Rhodoligotrophos defluvii: one gene and its partner. The protein of the gene in region 2 interacts with the protein of the main gene of each other region in a pairwise test. Links are inferred from orthologs where the notes say so. Each region holds a gene or a part of one and is shown on either strand. Other genes may lie near its edges. The genes, in order: ileS and E4P09_RS10320.

What was found.
Region 1: the proteins of E4P09_RS10320 (region 2) and ileS interact in binary tests that used the Escherichia coli proteins (3 or more experiments, as listed by UniProt). The link is inferred for Rhodoligotrophos defluvii from one-to-one orthologs.

Annotation. Positions count from the first base shown.
Region 1 is NZ_SZZM01000002.1:1,088,990-1,101,591, reverse strand. The notes cover bases 2,871-6,368. They hold ileS (isoleucine--tRNA ligase), read right to left. Parts: upstream 6,029-6,368; coding sequence 3,071-6,028; downstream 2,871-3,070. Other genes in these bases: E4P09_RS14260 (hypothetical protein), read left to right, coding at 6,240-6,368; lspA (signal peptidase II), read right to left, coding at 2,871-3,074. Outside these bases: E4P09_RS14285 (M16 family metallopeptidase), read right to left, coding at 1-185; E4P09_RS14280 (M16 family metallopeptidase), read right to left, coding at 182-1,675; E4P09_RS14275 (DUF3035 domain-containing protein), read right to left, coding at 1,849-2,400; more of lspA, read right to left, coding at 2,550-2,870; more of E4P09_RS14260, read left to right, coding at 6,369-6,485; E4P09_RS14255 (hypothetical protein), read left to right, coding at 6,622-7,056; E4P09_RS14250 (hypothetical protein), read left to right, coding at 7,135-7,383; gor (glutathione-disulfide reductase), read right to left, coding at 7,388-8,767; E4P09_RS14240 (VOC family protein), read right to left, coding at 8,778-9,152; ribose-5-phosphate isomerase RpiA, read right to left, coding at 9,149-9,871; E4P09_RS14230 (NAD-dependent succinate-semialdehyde dehydrogenase), read right to left, coding at 9,873-11,321; gph (phosphoglycolate phosphatase), read left to right, coding at 11,460-12,155; E4P09_RS14215 (2'-5' RNA ligase family protein), read left to right, coding at 12,524-12,602. UniProt on the Escherichia coli protein: Catalyzes the attachment of isoleucine to tRNA(Ile). As IleRS can inadvertently accommodate and process structurally similar amino acids such as valine, to avoid such errors it has two additional distinct tRNA(Ile)-dependent editing activities.
Region 2 is NZ_SZZM01000002.1:247,954-254,966, forward strand. The notes cover bases 2,345-5,203. They hold E4P09_RS10320 (substrate-binding domain-containing protein), read right to left. Parts: upstream 4,305-5,203; coding sequence 3,384-4,304; downstream 2,345-3,383. Other genes in these bases: E4P09_RS10310 (CoA transferase subunit A), read left to right, coding at 2,345-2,607; E4P09_RS10315 (ATP-binding cassette domain-containing protein), read right to left, coding at 2,608-3,357; E4P09_RS10325 (ABC transporter permease), read right to left, coding at 4,353-5,203. In the rest of the region: E4P09_RS10295 (ATP-binding cassette domain-containing protein), read left to right, coding at 1-95; E4P09_RS10300 (CoA transferase subunit A), read left to right, coding at 129-1,061; E4P09_RS10305 (CoA-transferase subunit beta), read left to right, coding at 1,054-1,839; more of E4P09_RS10310, read left to right, coding at 1,855-2,344; more of E4P09_RS10325, read right to left, coding at 5,204-5,378; E4P09_RS10330 (thiamine pyrophosphate-binding protein), read right to left, coding at 5,375-7,013. UniProt on the Escherichia coli protein: Part of the ABC transporter complex RbsABC involved in ribose import. Binds ribose. Also serves as the primary chemoreceptor for chemotaxis.

The DNA of each region.
Region 1 (12,602 bases), 840 kb from region 2 along the record:
AAATTCATCGCGATGATCGGCACCGTATGGTCCTCCACCAGCCAGGCCGTCAGGCCTCCGGGTGTCTTCACCTCCTGGATTTCGACAGCGGCGGCGGGGGCGGCATTGGCGGCGGCCGCGAAAGCCATCAGGAATGCGGCACCGAGCATGGAGGCCTGCCGCTTGAGCGTTGCGATCCTGTTCACGGCCGACCCTCCTTCTCCTTGGCTGGGCTGCTGGCAGGCACATCGCCGGCGGGCGGCGTATCGGTCACCACCGGCGCGGCCCCCGCCTCCGGCGCGCTGGGAGCCGCACCGGGCGCGGGCAGCAGCCGGCCGACCACCATGCGCTCGGGCTGGAGATACTTGTTGGCAACCGCGACGACCTGCTCCTTGGTCACGTCTCTGATCCGCTGCGGCCAGAGCTGCACGTCGTCGATCGATTGACCGGTGGTCAGGGCCGTACCGAAGACCTGGGCCAGACGCATCTGACTGTCGAGGGCATAGATCGCCTGCGCCACCAGGGAGGACTTGCTGTCGCTCAAGGCCTGGTCGCTGAAATCGCCGGTCTTGACGCGCGTCAGGACCTGGTCGATCGCTTCGTCCACGGCTGCCTGGTCGGCCTCGGGCAGCGGCTCGACATAAAGGCCGAACGTGCCGTAGTCGAGCTTGTCACCGTCGTACCAAGCAGACGCGGAGGTCGCGAGCTTCTTGTCCACCACCAGGTCGCGGTAGAGCAAGCTCGTCGAGCCGGCGCCCAGGAGGTTGCCGAGCACGTCGAGCGCGGGCGCGTCGTTCGCCTCAGCATGGCGCGCCGCGACGGCAAGATAGGTGCGGAAGATACGGGCATTGGCCACCTTGGCATCCCGGAGCACGACCTCCCGCTGTGCCTGGGGCTCCGGCTCCTTGAGCCGCTCGCGCGGGCCGGGATGGGCGGTGTTCTTCAAGCCGCCGTAATGGGTCTCGGCCAGCTTGCGAACCTCGTCAGCCGTGACGTCTCCCGCAACCACGAGAATGGCGTTGGACGGCGTGTAGTAGTGCTTGTAGAAATCAAGCGCATCCTGCTGGCTCAGCTGCTGCATTTCGCTCATCCAGCCGATCACCGGCCGGTGATAGGGATGATTGAGGAACAGGGCAGCGTCCATCTGCTCCATCAGCCGCGCTTCCGGCTCGTTGTCGATGCGTGAGCGGCGCTCCTCCAGGATGACCTCGCGCTCGGTCTCCACGTCGCGGGGGCTGAGCTTGAGATTGAGCATCCGGTCCGCCTCCATCTCCATCACCATGGGCAGCCGCTCCTTGGCGATGCGCTGGAAGTAGGCGGTATAGTCGGCGCTCGTGAAGGCGTTGTCCTCGCCCCCCTGCTCGCGGATGATCTTGGAGAACTGGCCGGCGGGGATCTTGTCGGTGCCCTTGAACATCAGGTGCTCGAGGAAATGCGCGATGCCGGACTCGCCAGGCGGCTCGTCGGCGGCGCCGACCTTGTACCACACCATGTGGGTCACCACCGGCGCGCGGTGGTCGGGGATGACCACCACCTGCATGCCATTGGCCAGGGTGAACGTGCTGATATTGGTGAACAGAAGCGGCTCTTTCGCCTCGACAGCGGAGGCAAGCGCCGCGGACAGGACAAGGCCGAGCAGGAGCGAGTGCAATCGCAGCTGCCAGGCCGTTATGTGCGCGCGCACGGACGTGATCATGCAACCTCTCGGGCTGTGGGTCATACGCCAAAGTGAGGAGCCGACCCCCAGGCGTCCATTAAATTTTTGGTAAGCTGCAGCACGCGGGTAAATTTGCGGTAAGCAGCAGCGGTTCTGCAGGTTATGGTTGCAAAACCGAAAGCCAAGATATGCGCTTCCCGCAAGGGGGCAACTCAATCAGAGAAGATATTACCGATATTCCAAATAGAACCGTAATTGGGGTTCTTGGCCCGCTCCAGTTCGATGCGCTTTTGCTTCAATTCCCGGGCAAGATCCGCCTCGCTCTTCGGGGTGCCGTCCGGATTGGTCTTCGAGATCCCGTACTGCTGATAAACGTCCTGCGCCGGAATGGAAGCCGTCTGGGCCGGCGCGCTGCCGGGTGCGACCGTCGGCGTTGCCGGCGCGGCGGGGGTCGCCGCCGCCTGGGCTTGGCTGCTTGGCGGTGCGGTGGGCGCCGGCGTTGCCTGTTGCAGCACCGTTTCCGGCGGCGTGTGCAGGGCCTGGGAGCCAACCGCGGCGGCGGCCGCGTCAGCTGCCGCATTCGGCGTGCCCTCGTTGGCTGCTCCCGGCGATGGTGGCTTGAGCGTCAGGTCCGGAGGCATAGCCAGCACCTGATGTGTGCGCACTTCCCGCTCGTCGGGCACGTTCTTGCCCATGCCGAGCATATCGGTCACCCCCGCCCCGCCCGAACAGCCGCTCATCAGCAAGCCGGCGGCGGTCAGCATCCCTGCCGCTGCGGTCAGTCTCAGCATTGTGATGCGCTCCATGCTAGGGTTGCTGCTGCAGGACGCTTTGCGCTGCGCCACAAAATCCTCCTCTGATCACAGGCGGTTGCAGGTTCCACCGGCACTGCGGCAAAAGCGTGACGAACGGGTTATTCATCCCGGGCGCCGCGGCCCTCCAGCCAGCAGTCATATAAAAGCACGGCTACACCTGCAACGATGGCGACGTCGGCTATGTTGAACACATACCAGCTATAGCCGAGGGCGTGAAAACTAAAAAAGTCGGCGACCGCGCCGTGCACCACCCGGTCGATCACATTGGCAATCGCGCCGCCGATGATGAGCCCTAGCCCCAGATTGGCGACCGGCCGGCGGCTCAGGCCCAGCCAGCCGATGAGAAGCAGGATAACCAGCGCGCTGAGGCCGATCAACAGCCAGCGTCCGGCATCCCCGTGCTGGGCGAACCACCCGTAGCTGATGCCACGGTTCCAGACCAGCACCACGTCGAAAAAGCTGGTCACACGGACGATGCCGCGGCTGCCGATGTCGTAGACGGCGAGCATCCACCACTTGAATGCCTGGTCGGCCGCCAGGCTGAGCAGCGCCGCCGCCCAGCCGCGCCGCGCCATGGCGCTGAACGGCGCAAACTGCCGCACCGCCAAGGTCCCGTCCGTCATGAACGGCCTGCGCGTTGCTGGCGCGCCAGCCACTCGCGCACCGCTTGCGCATCGCGCGGGGTTATGTCCGGAAACTCGGGATCGCTGCCGACCTCCGGCGACACCTTCCAGGACCGGGCGCATTTCCGTCCTTCGGCCAGAGCCGGCACGACGGCGACCCCCGGCACGTCAGGCAGCCGATAAGCCTCGGCGGGCCCCTCCCCGGCGATGACCTCGGCCGCGCTGGTGATGGCCACCTCGGCCAAGTCGATGCCATCGAGCGCCGCCAGCAGGCCGGGGTCGGAGATGTAGACGACCGGCGCCGCCTCCAGGCTCGACCCGATGCGCTTTGCCGCCCGCTCGAGCTCGAGGGCGCCGGTCACCACGCGCCGGATCTCACGCACCTTCTCCCACTTCTCGCTCAGGGCATCCGCCCGCCAGGCTGCGGGCGCCTCGGGGAAGGTGCGCAGGTGCACCGAGCCATTCTCCGACGGGAACCGGGCAAGCCATGCCTCCTCCGCGGTGAAGGCCAGCATCGGGGCAAGCCAGGCGGTGAGACAGGAGAACAGGGCGTCCATGACCGTGCGGCAGGCGCGCCGGCGCAGGGACGACAAGGGATCGCAGTACAGCGCATCCTTGCGGATATCGAAATAGATCGCCGACAGCTCGATCGTGCAGAAGTTGAACAGCCGTGAATAGATGCGGCGGTAATCGTAAGCGCGGTAGCCTTCGCGCACCTGGCTGTCCAGCTCCCACAGCTTGTGCAGGATATAGCGCTCGAGATCCGGCATCTCCTCCAGCGGCACCCGCTCGCCTTCATCGAAGTCCGCCAGCGCGCCGAGCATGTAGCGCAAGGTGTTGCGCAGCTTGCGATAGGCCTCGACATTGGCCTTGATGATCTCAGGGCCGATCTTGAGATCGTCCTCGTAATCGGCCGACATCACCCACAGGCGCAGAATGTCCGCGCCGTGCTGACGGATCACGTCTTGCGGCGCGACGATATTGCCGAGGGATTTCGACATCTTGCGCCCGTCCTCGGCCATGACGAAGCCGTGGGTCACCACCTCGTCGTAAGGGGCATGACCGCGGGTGCCGCACGACTCGAGCAAGGACGAATGAAACCAGCCGCGGTGCTGGTCGGAGCCCTCGAGATAGATGACCCTGTCCTCCCCGCCGGCAAAGGGCCGCTTCGGCTGTAGATCGGGGCGCATCTCGAGCACGAAGGCATGGGTCGAGCCTGAGTCGAACCAGACGTCGAGAATGTCGGTGACCTGCTCCCAATCCGCGGTGTCATAGGCGTCCCCGAGGAAGCGCGCGGCAGCGCCCTCCGCGAACCAGGCATCGGCGCCTTCCTCGTTGAAGGCTTGGATGATGCGATCGTTCACCACCGGGTCCTTGAGGATTTCGCCCGTTCTCCTGTTGACGAAGAGTGCGATCGGCACGCCCCAGGCACGCTGGCGCGAGATCACCCAATCGGGGCGATTCTCGATCATGCCGCGCAGCCGGTTCTGGCCGGTCGCCGGGGTGAACCGGGTGGCGGCGATGGCGTCCAGCGCGCGCCGGCGCAAGCTGTCGCCGGGCACGCTGATGTCCCGGTCCATGGCGATGAACCATTGCGGCGTGTTGCGGAAGATGACGGGCTTCTTCGACCGCCAGGAATGCGGGTACTGGTGGCGCAGGCGCCCGCGCGCCAGCAGCATGCCGGCCTCGATCAGGGCCTTGATCACCGCATCGTTGGCGTCCCCCTTGTCGCCTTTGTCGGTGATGACGCGGCGCCCCTCGAAGCCCGGCACCTCGCGGGTAAAGAAGCCATCGGCATCGACCGTGAAGGGAATGGTGGTGTCGATGCGGCGCTGCTCCAGCTCGCGCTGGTGTGCTGTCCAGACCTCGAAATCGTCGGTGCCGTGGCCCGGGGCCGTATGGACGAAGCCGGTGCCGGCATCCTCGGTCACGTGCTCGCCATCGAGCAGAGGTACTGCAAAGCCGTAGCCGAGCGGTTTCAGCGGATGGGCCGCAGTCGCCTGCTCAAGATCGACCGCACTGACATCCGCCCGCCGCTCGTAGCCCTCCACCTTGGCCTGCTTCATGACCTCGTCGGCCAGCTTGTCGGCCAGGATCAGCCTATCGCCCGGCTTGGCCCAATTGCCTTCCGGCGCAGCGGTGACGTCATATAGGCCATATTCGATGTTCGACGAGAACGAGATCGCCCGGTTGCCGGGAATGGTCCACGGCGTGGTGGTCCAGATCACTACCGAGGCGCCCTTCAACGGCCCATCGCTCACGATCGGGAATTTCACCCAGATCATATCGGACTGATAGTCCTGGTATTCCACCTCAGCTTCCGCCAGCGCGGTGCGCTCCACCACCGACCACATCACCGGCTTGGAGCCGCGATAGAGCTGGCCGGAGTCCGCGAATTTCATAAGCTCCCGAGCGATTTGCGCCTCTGCCTTGAAACTCATGGTGAGGTAGGGATCGTCCCAGTCGCCGGTGACGCCCAGACGCTGAAATTCCTCCGACTGGATGCCGACCCATTTCTCTGCAAACTCCCGGCACTCCCGGCGGAAGTCGTTGATCGGCACCTGGTCCTTGTTGAGGCCCTTGGCGCGGTATTCCTCCTCGATCTTCCACTCGATCGGCAGCCCGTGACAATCCCAGCCCGGCACGTAGTTGGAGTCATAGCCCAGCATCTGCAGCGAGCGGGTGATCACGTCCTTCAGGATCTTGTTGAGGGCATGGCCGATATGCAGATGGCCGTTGGCATAGGGCGGGCCATCGTGCAGCAGGTATTTGACGCGGCCCTTGGCCTCATCCCGCAGCCGGCGATAGAGGCCAATGCGCCGCCAACGCTCCAGGATCTCCGGCTCCCGCTGGGGAAGGCCGGCGCGCATCGGGAAATCCGTCTTGGGCAGGAACAGGGTCTCGCGGTAGTCGAGCGCGGTGCTGTTCCGGGCGTGGAGCGTCTCGTCGGTCATCGAGCAAAATCGACTGCTTGGCGGTGTGTTTGCGCGCCCTTTTAACAACGATGGGCAAAACAATCCAGCTATCTGGGAGATGCGGCTGGCGCTCAGGCCGCGCCCACATCCAGGCACTGCCCTGCCGGCTTTCTTGCTCAGACCCGCCACACTTCGTCCGCAGTGCAAGTTGTGCGTTTCGCATCCGCCAACAGATATGGAGCTATTTTGGATGTTTGCCTTCACTAGCTTGTTCATTGGCCTGCTTGACCCAGAGCTCGACGCGCTCATTTCGGCGATCTCGAATGGCGGTCTGACCGGGATGCCGGACAGGGCGGCAATGGACGCCATGAGCGGCGTTTGCCTTGCATACGAGGTCCGTGTCGGGGAACCGCAGAGCGCCTGCAACGCGGGCGAGGCTTGGTCCAACCTCAACTGCGCTGCCGAGCCGGAAATGACGGCGTTTCGCTTCGAATGAAAGGCCGCGGCTCCTGAGCGCAGAGATCCGCAACATGAACAAGAATTAATATTTCGGAAGGGCGGCCGTCATTTTTGCGGCGCCACAATCCACCAAAGGTCGCTTGGTATCCGAGGCTGGGGGTAGAGGAGGTGTCATGGCGAACGGTGAGTTTGGAGGGACGGCTTCGACCGAAATGATTCTGGAACTCAATGAGCTAGGGGAAAAGCTCAGGGAGGCCTGCGGGGAATTTCATCATCATTCGTGGCTGAGAGATGCGCTGCCCATCTATGGCGCCCTCATCAGCACAGGGGGGTTCGCGCTCGCGGCCTACCGGGAAGTCGATGAGAAGCAGCAGGAGGCAAAGCACAGCGGGTCAGGCGCCAAGCACCAATCCCGCGATTCCGACCACGACGATGATGACCGGGAGGACCATCAGCACTCCCATGATCACGACAACCATCATCACAGCGCAACACAGGATCATGGCGCCGACCACCACCATCACGACGGTGGCGGCGTGGATGTGGGCAGTCACTTCTTTGCCAATGTATTTGTGGCCCAAGATGACTGCTTAGCCTGGACGAGCTGACCGACCATTCACGATCATCATTGTTAATACCACAGTCTAACTAAATATTGGTATTTTATTTCAAGAAAGGTTATTTCGATGCCGCTCTATGAGAGGTTGAATGATTTTATGGCGAAATATGAAAACTTCATCAAAATTCCGGTTATATACGGCGGCACTGCCACGTTGATTGGCGTAACGCTCTATAACACGGTTCATGCCGCGAAGGCAGAGCAGGCTGCTGCTCAGCTTGAGCCGCACCATGATGTCCCCGGAGATCATGCCCAAGGCGATGATCAGGTGGTGTGGGCTTTTCACCAGGGAACCTGGACCGGCCACATGAGCTGACAGGCTATTCCGCCGCGAGGGCTGGCTTCGGACGCTTCGTCCGCAGGGTCACCAGCTCCTCCGCGGCGGTTGGGTGCACCGCGACGGTGGCGTCGAAATCGGCCTTGGTCGCGCCCATCTTCACGGCGATGCCTAAGATCTGCGCCATCTCGCCCGCATCCGGCCCCAGAATGTGGCAGCCGACGACGCGGCCGCTTTGCGGCTCCACCACCAGCTTCATGAGCATGCGCTCCTGCCGGCCCGATAGCGTATGCTTCATGGGTCGGAAGCTGGTCTCGTAGATGTCGACGTCGCCAAAGCGCGCTTGGGCTGCCGCCTCGGTGAGGCCGACGGTGCCGATCTCGGGCTGCGAGAAGACCGCGGTCGGCACGTTCTCGTAATCGACCGCGGTCGGATTGTTGTTGAACACCGTTTCCGCAAAAGCCACGGCCTCGCGGATGGCGACGGGGGTGAGTGCCATCCGGTCGGTCACATCGCCAATGGCGTAGATGCTGGGCACGCTGGTGCGTGAATAGGCATCGACTGGGATCTCCCCGCGCTTGCCGAGTTCAATCCCCAAGGCTTCGAGCCCCAGCCCCTCCGTGTTCGGAATGCGGCCGATGGCCAGCATCATCAGGTCCGTCCGCAGGGTCTTGCCGTGCAGGGTCGTGGCGATGATCTCCTCGCCCTGCCGCTCCAGCCGCGTCAGCCAGTCGTTGCAGATGATGGTGATGCCCTTGCGTTCGTATTCGGCGCGCAGGGCCTTCCTCACGTCGTCATCGAAGCCCGACAGGATCTCCTTGCCGCGGTAGAGGATAGTCGTCTCGACGCCGAGCCCGGCGAAGATGCCGGCGAACTCCACCGCGATATAGCCGGCGCCGCCAATGATCACCCGCTTCGGCAGACGCTTGAGATGGAACGCCTCGTCGGAGGTGATGGCGAGCTCGTGCCCGGGCAGGTCCTGGTGGCGATTGGGACGCGCGCCGGTCGCAATCAGGATGATGCGGGCGGTCACCTCCCTGCCCTCGCCCACCAGCCGCACCCGGTTGGGGCCGGCGATGGTGGCGCGGCTGCGGATCACCTCCACGCCGGCCGTTTCGAGATTGCGCTGGTAGATGCTCGAGAGCCGCTCGATCTCCTGGTCCTTGTTGCGGATGAGGGTCGGCCAGTCGAACCGCGGGTCGGTCAGCGTCCATCCGTAACCCGCGGCATCCTCGAAGGCTTCCGAGAACTGGCTGGCATAGACAAAGAGCTTCTTCGGCACGCAGCCGCGGATCACGCAGGTGCCGCCGATGCGGTACTCCTCGGCGATTGCCACCCTGTTGCCCAGCTGTGCCGCGAGACGCGCCGCACGCACCCCGCCCGAGCCCGCGCCGATGACGAACAGATCATAATCGAAGCTCATGCCTCTATCCTCAATCGTCCTGGCCGGGCTCTGCCACCAGATGCACGAGACCTGCTGGATTCTTGATCCAGAAGCCGCGAAACCCGGTCGGCAATGGCTCGACGCCATCGCAGCGCTTCACATTGGCCTCCTTCAAGACCTTCGCCGCCTGGTCCGCGTCGTCCACCACCACTTCCAGCCACAGCTCCGCCTGGCGCTGGCCCTCGATCCGGTCGAGCCACAGGCGCATCGGACCGAACTCGACCAGCACCGCGGTCGGGCTGCGGAATTCCACGGGCAGCCCGAGCGTGTCGCGATAGAAGACCACGGTGTCCGCGAACTCGTCCGGCGGCAGCTTCATCGCGACGTTGCGGCCACCGCTGAACTTGGCTCTCTTTCCGCTCATTGCTCCCGGTCGCCGTCCGCGCTGATCCTGATTACCCCTTCAGGGGTGCCGACAAAAGCTGCTTGCGCAAAACCGATGAATAGGCCGTGCTCGACCACGCCGGGAATGGTCGCGAGCGCTTCCGCCAGACGCTCCGGCTTCGCGATCCGGCCGAAGGCGCAGTCATAGATGTAATTGCCGCCGTCGGTCACGAATGTCCGGCCATCGCGCTGGCGCAGGGTGATCTCGCCGGCAAGCCCAACGGAGCGAGCCGCGTCCTGGATGCGCAGCCGGGTCGCGCCATGGCCGAATGGTGTCACCTCCACCGGCAGAGGAAACCGCCCGAGCTCATTCACGCGTTTCGACTGGTCGGCGATGACCACCATGCGTGCCGAGGCGAAGGCCACGATCTTCTCACGTAGCAGCGCGCCGCCCCCACCCTTGATCAGCCTGAGCTGCGGATCGATCTCGTCGGCCCCGTCGATGGTGAGATCGAGAGCGGGCGTCTCGTCCAGGGTGGTGAGCCGGACGCCCAGCGCTTCAGCCTGGGCGCGGGTGGCCTCGGAGGTCGGCACGCAGACGAGGTCGAGCCCCTCGGCGACCCGTTTGCCGAGCGCCTCGACCAGCAGCTTGGCGGTCGAGCCGGTGCCCAGTCCGAGCTTCATGCCCGGCTCCACCAGGTCGAGCGCCGCCAAGGCCGCCTTCCGCTTCAGCTCGGCCGAGCCGTCCGCTGCCTCCACCTCAGAGCCCGCCCATCAGCATGTATTTGATCTCGACATATTCCTCGATGCCGTGATGGGAGCCTTCGCGGCCGAGGCCGGATTCCTTCACGCCGCCGAAGGGTGCGAGCTCGGTCGAGATGATGCCTTCGTTGATGCCGACGATGCCATATTCCAGCGCCTCGGCCACACGCCAGCAACGGCCGATGTCGCGGGAATAGAAATAGGCGGCGAGCCCGAACTCGGTGTCGTTGGCCATGCGGATCGCCTCTTCCTCGGTCTTGAACCGGAACAGCGGCGCCACCGGGCCGAAGGTCTCCTCCTTGGTCACCAGCATGCGGGTGGTGACGTTCTTGAGGATGGTCGGCTCATAGAAGCTGCCGCCCAGGGTGTGCGGCCTGCCGCCGACCACGATTTCGGCACCGTTGGAGACCGCATCGCGCACATGCTCCTCGACCTTCTCGACCGCCGCCTTGTTGATCAGCGGACCGGTGGTGACACCCACCTCCATGCCGTCGCCGACCTTCAGCTTCAGGACGGCCGCGGCGAGCTTCTCCGCAAAGCTGTCGTAAACGCCGTCCTGCACCAGGATGCGGTTGGCACAGACGCAGGTCTGGCCGGCATTGCGGAATTTCGAGGCCATGGCGCCAGCGACCGCCGCGTCGAGATCGGCATCGTCGAACACGATGAAGGGCGCGTTGCCGCCCAGTTCGAGCGACACGCGCTTCACGGTGGAGGCCGCCTGCTGCATCAGCACCTTGCCGATCTCGGTCGAGCCGGTGAAGGTGATGGCGCGCACGATCGGGTTGGAGGTGAGCTCGCCGCCGATCACGGACGCCTTGCCGGTGAGCACGTTGAACACGCCCTTGGGCATGCCGGCGCGCTCGCCGAGTTCGGCCAGCGCCAGGGCGGTGAGCGGCGTGTCGCCCGCCGGCTTGCAGACGACCGTGCAGCCGGCGGCCAGCGCGGGCGATACCTTGCGGGTGATCATGGCCAGCGGGAAGTTCCACGGGGTGATCGCGCCGACCACGCCGATGGGCTGGCGAATGGTGACGATGCGCGCATCCGCCTTGTGCGACGGCAGGGTTTCGCCGGCGATCCGCTTGGCCTCCTCGGCATAGAACTCGGTGAAGCCGGCGCCGTAGACGACCTCGCCGCGCGACTCCTGCAGCGGCTTGCCCATTTCCGCCGTCATGATGCGCGCCAGGTCTTCCTGGTTCTCCATCATCAGTTCGTACCAGCGGCGCAGCACCTTGGCGCGATCCTTGGCCAAGGCCTTCGACCAGCCAGGGAAGGCCGCTTCGGCCGCCTCGATCGCCCCGCGCGTCTCCGCGACGCCCAAGCTCGGCACCTTCGCCAGCACCGCGCCGGTGGCCGGATTGGTCACGTCGATCGTCGTCGCGCTCCCGACCCACTCGCCATTGATGTAGCAGCGGTCCTTCAGCAGCGACTTGTCCTTGAGGAATTCCATGGGCCTCTCCTTTGCCTCCCAGCGCCTCCACGCCCTGCGTCGAGTCTTGGGCCAAGACTTAATCCCTTCACCCGGCTTTGCGCAACCGTAGCATTGGCGCTATGCGTGGCGCGCAAGGACGGCCGGTCAGGAGGGGTTATGCACGATCTCGGCGATGTTTCGGTGGTGTTCGACCTGGATGGCACACTGGTGGACACCGCGCCCGATCTGGCCAGCGCCATGAACGCCGTGCTGCGTCGCCATGGCCGGTCGGAAATCCCGGCGGAACGGGTGCGCCACATGGTGGGCCACGGGGCACGAGCGCTCATGGCGCTGGCCTTTGCCGAAACCGGCCGCCCGGCGGAGGAGCATCTGCTCGATCGGCTGTATGACGAGTTCCTCAGCCATTATCTCGACCATATCGCCGATGAGAGCGTGCTGTTCCCGGCGGCGACCGAGGCGCTTTGCGCGCTGAGGGACACCGGCGCCGTGCTCGGCATCTGCACCAACAAGCCGGAGGCCGCCGCGCGCCAGCTGCTCGAGGCGCTCGATTTTGCGGAGCCCTTCCGCGCGATCATCGGCGGCGACAGCCTGGTGGTGAAGAAGCCGGAGCCCGAATGCTACCGGGCCGTGGTGCGGCAGATGGGGGGAGACCTCGCACGCTCGGTGATGGTCGGGGATAGCGAGACCGACGTGCTCACCGCGCGTGCGGCAGGGGTGCCGGTCATCGGCGTGAGCTTCGGCTACACGCCGGAGCCGATCGCGTCGTTCAAGCCTGACGTGATCATCGACAGCTACGAGGCGCTGCCGGACGCGGTGGCCACCGTCATGCGGCGCGGGCTGGCGCATCAATAAGCCGCTGCGCTTCTGGGCCCACCGGCCAGGGGGTGCGACCAAGAATATGGCCCGAGCGGCCCAGGAAGCTGTTGCCATGGGAAGCGCCGCCCGCTATATCGCAAGCCTCAGGCGAATGCAGGCATTCGCGGATCCTGGGGCGGTTAGCTCAGCTGGTAGAGCACTGTGTTCACATCGCAGGGGTCACTGGTTCGAGTCCAGTACCGCCCACCATCCAAATCCCGCAACTTCAGCACACCAGACAAACCTTGTTGAGGGCTGCGGCTCGTTGGGGCTGCTCGGCAGGGCTCCTTGCAACGGCCCTAATGCCGCTTGCCATCGCCAATTGCCGCCGCTAACTGGCGTCGTCGTTTCAGAGCGAGCCATCCATGCTTGGCATCACCATTCGAGCCTCACTGCCGGCGCGGCCTTTCTGGCAGCTGGTTGACCTCGCCTCATCGCTGTTCG
Region 2 (7,013 bases):
CTAAGGTCGGCGACGTGCCGACCGACGCGGTCACCGGCGACGACATCGTCTCGCTCATCACCGGCGCGCGCCAGACCTGGATCGAGGCGGCCTGACGTCCCCTCGCCTTCGCAAGTCAAGGATCACCCATGGCGGGTTCCCCTTCCAAGATCACGCCGCTGGCAGAGGCCGCAAGCGCCGTGGCGAACGGCGCCTCACTGACAGCCGGCGGCTTCGCTCATTCCCACCAGCCGCTGGCGTTCACCCGCGAGCTCATCCGCCAAGGCCGTTCGCGGCTCACCCTGATGAGCGTGGCCGAGTGCTGGGTGGCCGAATTCCTGGCCGCGGCGAGCATGCTTGAGAAAGCTTACTTCTCCAACTTCATGTTCGAGGGCTACGGTCGCTGCCGGTGCTTTTCCAGGGCTGTCGAGGCCGGCACGATAGCGGTCGAGGACCATAGCCATTTCGGCATGGTGTCCCGCTTCATGGCCGCGGGGCTCGGGCTGCCCTTCATGCCCATGCGGGCCATGGCGGGCACCGATATCCTCGCCGTCTCCGGATTCGAGCCGGCGCACGAAAAGGCCCAGCAGCTGCACTCGCCCTTCGGCAACGGCGTGGTCACCGCCGTATCGCCGCTGAAGCCGGACGTCGCCGTCATCCATGCCGCGCAGGCCGATCACCTCGGCAATATCAAGCTCTTCGGCACGACCTCCGTCATCGAGGAGCAGGCCCGCGCGGCGGACCTCGTGATCGTCACCGTCGAGGAGATCGTCGATACCGATGTCATCCGCCGCCAGCCGGAGATGACGCTTCTGCCCGCCCTCATGGTCGACATGGTCGTCCACCTCCCCTATGGCGCTCACCCCACCGGCGTCTACGGCTACTATGATCACGATGCGCCGCATCTTGCGGACTATTACGCGGCCTCCGCAACCGAGGCCGAGACGGCGGCCTGGCTCGACCGGTGGGTCTATGGCCTGCCCGATCACTGGGCCTATCTCGACGCGCTGACGATGTCGCGGCTGTTGCGCCTGCGTGTCGATCCCGCTCTCGGCTATCTGCGCGAGGCATGCCATGGCTGATGTCAGCCACGACGAATATATGGCCATCGCCGCCGCACGCGAGATCAACGATGGCGACACCGCCTTCATCGGTACGGGTCTGCCCATGGTGGCGGCCTATCTCGCCAAGGCGACCCATGCGCCGCGCGTGAACCTCGTCTTCGAATCCGGCATCATCGATCCGCAGCCGGTCGATCTTGCGACGGGTGTCGGCGACTATCGGCTCGCCCATGGTGCAACCAAGATAGCCGGCACGTTCTACGCCCTCAGCCTGTTGCAGCAGGGCGTCATCGACATCGGTTTCCTCGGCACGGCCGAGATCGACGCTTACGGCAACCTGAACTCGACCGTCATTGGCCCCTATTCCAGGCCCAAGGTTCGGCTGCCCGGCAGCGGCGGAGCGAACGACATCGCCAGCATGGCGAAGCGCTTCGTCGTCATCGCCCGGCTGGACCGCAAGCGCTTCGTCGAAAAGCTGCAATACCTGACAACGCCCGGCTTTCTCACCGGCCCAGGCGCCCGCGAGGCGGCAGGCCTGCCCGGTGCCGGCCCCGTCCGCGTCATCAGCGACCGCGCCGTGCTCGGCTTCGACCCGGTCTCGAAGCGGATGCAGGTCGAACGTCTCTATCCCGGCGCCACGCTGGAGGAGGTTCAGGCGCATGTCGCCTTCCCGCTGCCGGCGGCGCCGAGCCTGGAGACAGAGCCGGTGCCGGACGCACGTCTTCTGCGCCTGCTGCGGGAGGTCATCGATCCCGATGGGGTTTACGTCACCCGGGCAAAGGTCGATCTCGGATCTTAGGAGCTGACCCCTGCCATGGCCTCTCGACACAACAAACTCGCATCCCTCGCCGAGGCTGTCAGCCTCGTCAAGAACGGCCAACTCCTGGCGCTCGGCGGCGAGGCGGGTCGTCGGCCGCCCCTAGCACTCATCTGTGAACTTATCCGCCAGGGGCGCAAACATCTGCGCCTGGCGGGCTGGGAAGGCAGCATCGCCCGCGACCTGCTCGTTGCGGCCGGTTGCACCGAGAGCGTCGATGCCGGCGGATCGATCATGCGCAACCGTCTCCGCGCGGCCGCCCTCGGCTGGCCTTCCGCAACCGTGGCCGGCCTCGCCGAGGCCGTCCCGGCGCTCCACCCCGATATCGTCCTCCTGCACGCCCATTTCGCCGATGAACAGGGCAATGTCCGCTTTACCACGGACGAATGGCAGCCGGAATTTCCCGATCTGCTTCTCGCCCGCTCGGCAAGAACGGTCATCGTCTCGGTCGAGCAGGTCGTCAGCGCAGAGACCATCGCAAGCCGGCCAACCGATCCCTTCCTCGCGGGATCGGCTGTCACATGCATCGTGGAGGCACCCTATGGCGCCTATCCCGCCGCCTGCGAAGCGCGCTATGCGGCCGATGCCGAGGCCCTGGCCCAAGTTGCCCAAGCAACGCGCTCGCCCGGGGCACTGCGGGCGTGGATGGATGAGTACGTTTTCGGCATTGCCGACCATTGGGCGGCACTCGACCGCATCGGCGCGCGCCGCCTCATGGCGGTCAGCACCAACCGCGCCCTGCGCAGCTGATCAGTGGAAGAGCCGCTTCGCGCCGGTGATGAGCTGCACCACCTCCTCCGGCGTCGTATCGGCGCGGTTAAGCACCCCCGCGGTCTCGCCCTGCCGTAGCACATGCATCCGGTCGGAAACGCGGAAAATCTGGTCGAGATTGTGGCTGATCAGCACGACCGAATAGCCGTCCGCACGCAGCTGCTGAACCAGCTCGAGCACCTTCTCCTGCTCCGGCACACCGAGCGCCGCCGTCGGCTCGTCGAGGATCACGACCCGCTGCGAGAAAGCCACCGCCCGGCCGATCGCAACCGTCTGCCGCTGGCCGCCCGACAGATCCTTGACCAGCGCCTTGGTGGAGTTGATATGGATCTTCAGGCTCGCCAGGATGCGCGCGCTCTCGGCATGCATCTCGGCCTTGCGCAGGAACGGAAGGCCCAGCAAGCGCCGGACCGGCTCGCGCCCGGCGAAGAGGTTCTCGGCAATGTTCGAGTTGTCGAACAGCGCGAGATCCTGGTAGACGGTCTCGATCCCGAGGGCGCGGGCATCTTGCGGCGACCGAACGTGCACCTCGCGCCCGTCGAAGAACATCCGCCCGCCATCCGGCACGATCGCGCCGGAGATCACCTTGATCAGGGTCGACTTGCCGGCGCCATTGTCGCCGATCAGCGCCAGCACTTCGCCCGTATTGAGGGTGAGATCGATGCCCTTCAGCGCCCGGACGGCGCCGTAGCTCTTCGTCACACCCTGAAGTTCAAGAAGCTTGCTCATCGGCGGCGCACGCTGCTCCCAACGGCTTACTTGCAATAGTCAGCCAGGTTCTCGGCCGTCACCATGGGCGTCTCGACGAGGTTGACCTTCTGCACCGGCTTGTCCGTGAGAACATTCATCGCAAGCTCGAGAGCCTCGGGGAACATGGTCGGATAGTGCACTGATCCCGTCATCTTGCCCTCCTTCAGCCCCTGGCAGGCCTCGAGTCCCCCATCCATGCCCACGATGACCAGGTCGGTCTTGCCGCTCTCGGCCAGCACCTTGCCCGCGCCGAGCGCCATGGAGTCGTTATGGGCGAACACCGCCGCGACATCCGGATGGGCCACGGCCGCGTCTTCCATGGCGGCGGCAGCCTCGTGCATCCGGTAGTGGCCGACATAGCTGTAGACCTTGATGTCCGGATGCTGCTTCATCACCTCTTCGAAACCGGTTTTCCGGTCCGTGGTGGCGGAAGCGCCGGGTGTGCCCTCCATTTGGATGACCACGCCCTTCCCGCCAATCTTGTCGACGATGTAGCGCGCCGCGATCCGGCCCATCTCCACATTGTCGCCGCCGATGAAGGCCGCATACTCCGTGTCCGGCACGTTCAGCTTGCGGTCGAACACCACCAGAGGAACGTTGGCGCGTTTCGCCGTCGCCGCGATGGGCGCGAGCGCATCGGAGTCGTTGGGCGACATCACCACGATATCGGCACCGCGCACCAGCGCGTCTTCGAGCCCGGCGAGCTGGACCGCACTGTCGCGGCGCCCGTCGATGATCGTGAGATTGACGTCTTTGCGCCCGGCGGCCCAAGCCTTGGCGCGCTCGACCCCGCCGACGCGATAGGGGTGCTCGACATTGGGCTGGGCGACCACGATGTTCCAGACCTTGTCCTGAGCCTGGGCGGCATAGGTGCCCATCAGGATGAGGCCAGCCGCCAGGCCGGCAATGATTTTCCTTCGTGCCATCGTTCCCTCCACTGCAGGTTTGTTATTGGTGATGAGGGCATGCCAGCCCTATCGCTTCGCTCGAATACTCCTCACACTGAACATGACTGCGACCACGATGATCACGCCCCGCGCGATATCCTGCGCGTAGGGTGAGACCGAGAGCAGGTTGAGAATGTTGTAGGTGAGCCCGATCACCATGAGGCCGATGAAGGTAAGGCCAACCCCGCCCGCGCCGCCGGTGAAGGGCGTGCCGCCGATCACGACCGCCGCGATGCCGTTGAGCTCGAACAGCGCGCCCGACGCCGGCTCGCCGACGCCGAGCCGCCCCAGGAACAACAGGCCGGCCAACGCGGCGCCCACGCCGTGGATGACGTAGACACTGCGCTTCACCCGCGGCACGTTCACGCCGCAGCGATGGGCCGCGACCTCGTTATCGCCCACCATGGCGACGAGCCGCCCGTAGCGCGTCATGCGCAGCGCCACGCCGGCTGCGATGAAGAAGGCGGCCGCGATGATCACCGGCGCCGGCACCGGGCCGATGAAGCCCCGGCCGAACCAGAACTGGAACCACTCCGGTGTTTCCGTGATGATGGTTCGCCCGTCGCTCAGCATCAGGGCGACGCCGCGGGCTATGGTCATGGTGCCGAGCGTCGCCACGAAGGGCGTGACGCGCCCCCAGGTGATCACAGCGCCATTGAGATAGCCGAAGGCCACGCCAAGGAGAAGCACGGCCACGATGGCGCCGACCGGCCCGAAGATGGGCATCGCGAGAGCGCCGACCACCGTCGCGCAGGCGAGGATCGCGCCGCCCGAGAGATCGATCCCGCCGGACATGATCACGAAGGTGAGGCCCATTGCGATCAGCCCCACCATGGTCCATTGCCGCAGGACGTTGAACAGGTTCTGCTCGGTGAGGAAGTGGGGCGACAGCAAGGCAGAGACGATGATCAGCAGGACGAGTCCCACCAAGGCCGCATTGTTCATCAGCCAGCGCAGCACCAGATCTCGGCCGCGCTCATCCCCCTGTGCGCCCAAGAGGCGCTGGACGAGTGAAGGCTGCGTGGCGCTCGAGCCCACCTCCGAACTCATCATATCGGATCCTTCCACACGTTCTCGGATCCATCGATGCGGATATCGATGAGATAGAGACGGTCGGAGGCCTTGCCCCGGGCGATCGCCGCGGCCAGCTCGCCGGGTTTTGTGACTTTCTCGCCGTCGCCACCCATGCATTTCGCGATGCCTGAATAGTCCACATCGCCGAAATCGACCCCGATATAGCGCTGGCCGTGGAAGTGCAGCTCCTCCTGCTTGATGTTGCCATAGGCCATGTCGTTCATCACGAGGAGCGTCAGCGGCGCCTTTTCGCGAACAGCCGTCTCCAGATCACCCATGCTCATGCCGAGGGAGCCGTCGCCTACCACGGCAATCACGTCCTTCTGGGGTTGGGCGAGCTTGGCGGCAATGGCGGCCGGTAGGCCGAAGGCCATGTTGCCGAAGCCGACCGGCTTCATGTAGGCGCCCGGCGTCCTGATCGGCAGCATATGGGTCCAGACACCGGGATTGCCGGCGTCCGCCACCACCACCGTATTGGCGTCGACGGCATCGCCGAGCGCCTTCATCACCCATTGTGGCTTAATGGGTATCGCCGTGGCATAGGCATCGGCGAACACATGCGCGCGCCAGTCCTCGCGCAGGCGCCGCGCGGTAGCCAGCCAGTCCGCACGAGCGCCGGCGGTCGCCGAACCCTTGTCGCGAAGCGTGGCGGCGAGGCGCTCAAGAGCATCCGTCGCATCGCCGACCAGGCCAACCGCCACCGGATAATTGCGGCCGATCATAGCCGGATCGAGGTCGACCTGCACGATGTTGCGGGTGAGCGGCAAGGTCCAGCGCGAGGTCGAGGCAGCATTCAAGCTGTTACCGACCGCGACGATACAGTCGGCCTCCTCCAGCAGGTGCTTGGAAACCTTGGTGCCGAACCGGCTGCGTGGCCCGAAGCACAGATCGTGATCCCCGGGTACCGCGGAAATGCCGTTGAATGTCGTGACGATGGGAGCGCCAAGCGACGTGGCGAGCGCCAGCGCAGGGTCGCCCGCTTTGGCAATGATCGCCCCGCGGCCCAGCCACAGCAACGGCTTCCTTGCGGCGGCGAGCACCTCGGCGGCCGCGGTGATCGAGGCTTGCGGCACAACCGGCCGCACGTTGAAACGGTAATACTCCGGCTTGATCGGCTCGAACGCGATCTCGCCGCCCTCCACCGCATCCCGGGCGAAATCGAGCAGGACCGGCCCGGGATTGCCCGTCGTCGACACCCGGAAAGCCTCGCGCACCGCCTGCGGGATACCCTCGCTGTCGGGCACGAACCGGCTGAGCTTGGTGAACTGGCGGAACAGCGTGACGTGATCGGCGTCCTGATTGTCGTCCTGGCCGATGTGACGGCGGCGATTGTTGCAGGTGATCACCACGACAGGGCTCGAGTCCCGGTGCGCGCCGCCGACCGCGGTGACCAGGTTGGTTGCGCCCGGACCCGTGGTCGCAAGGCAGACGCCTGGCTTGCCGGTGAGCCGACCATAGCCGTCGGCCATATGGGCTGCCGCCCGTTCATCGCGGGTGGTGATGAAGCGGATGCTCGGCTCATCATACAGCGCATCCATGATGGACAGCGTCTGTCCCCCCGGCACGCCGAAGATGAACTCGACCCCCTCGAGCTTCAGGCATTCGACAACTGCG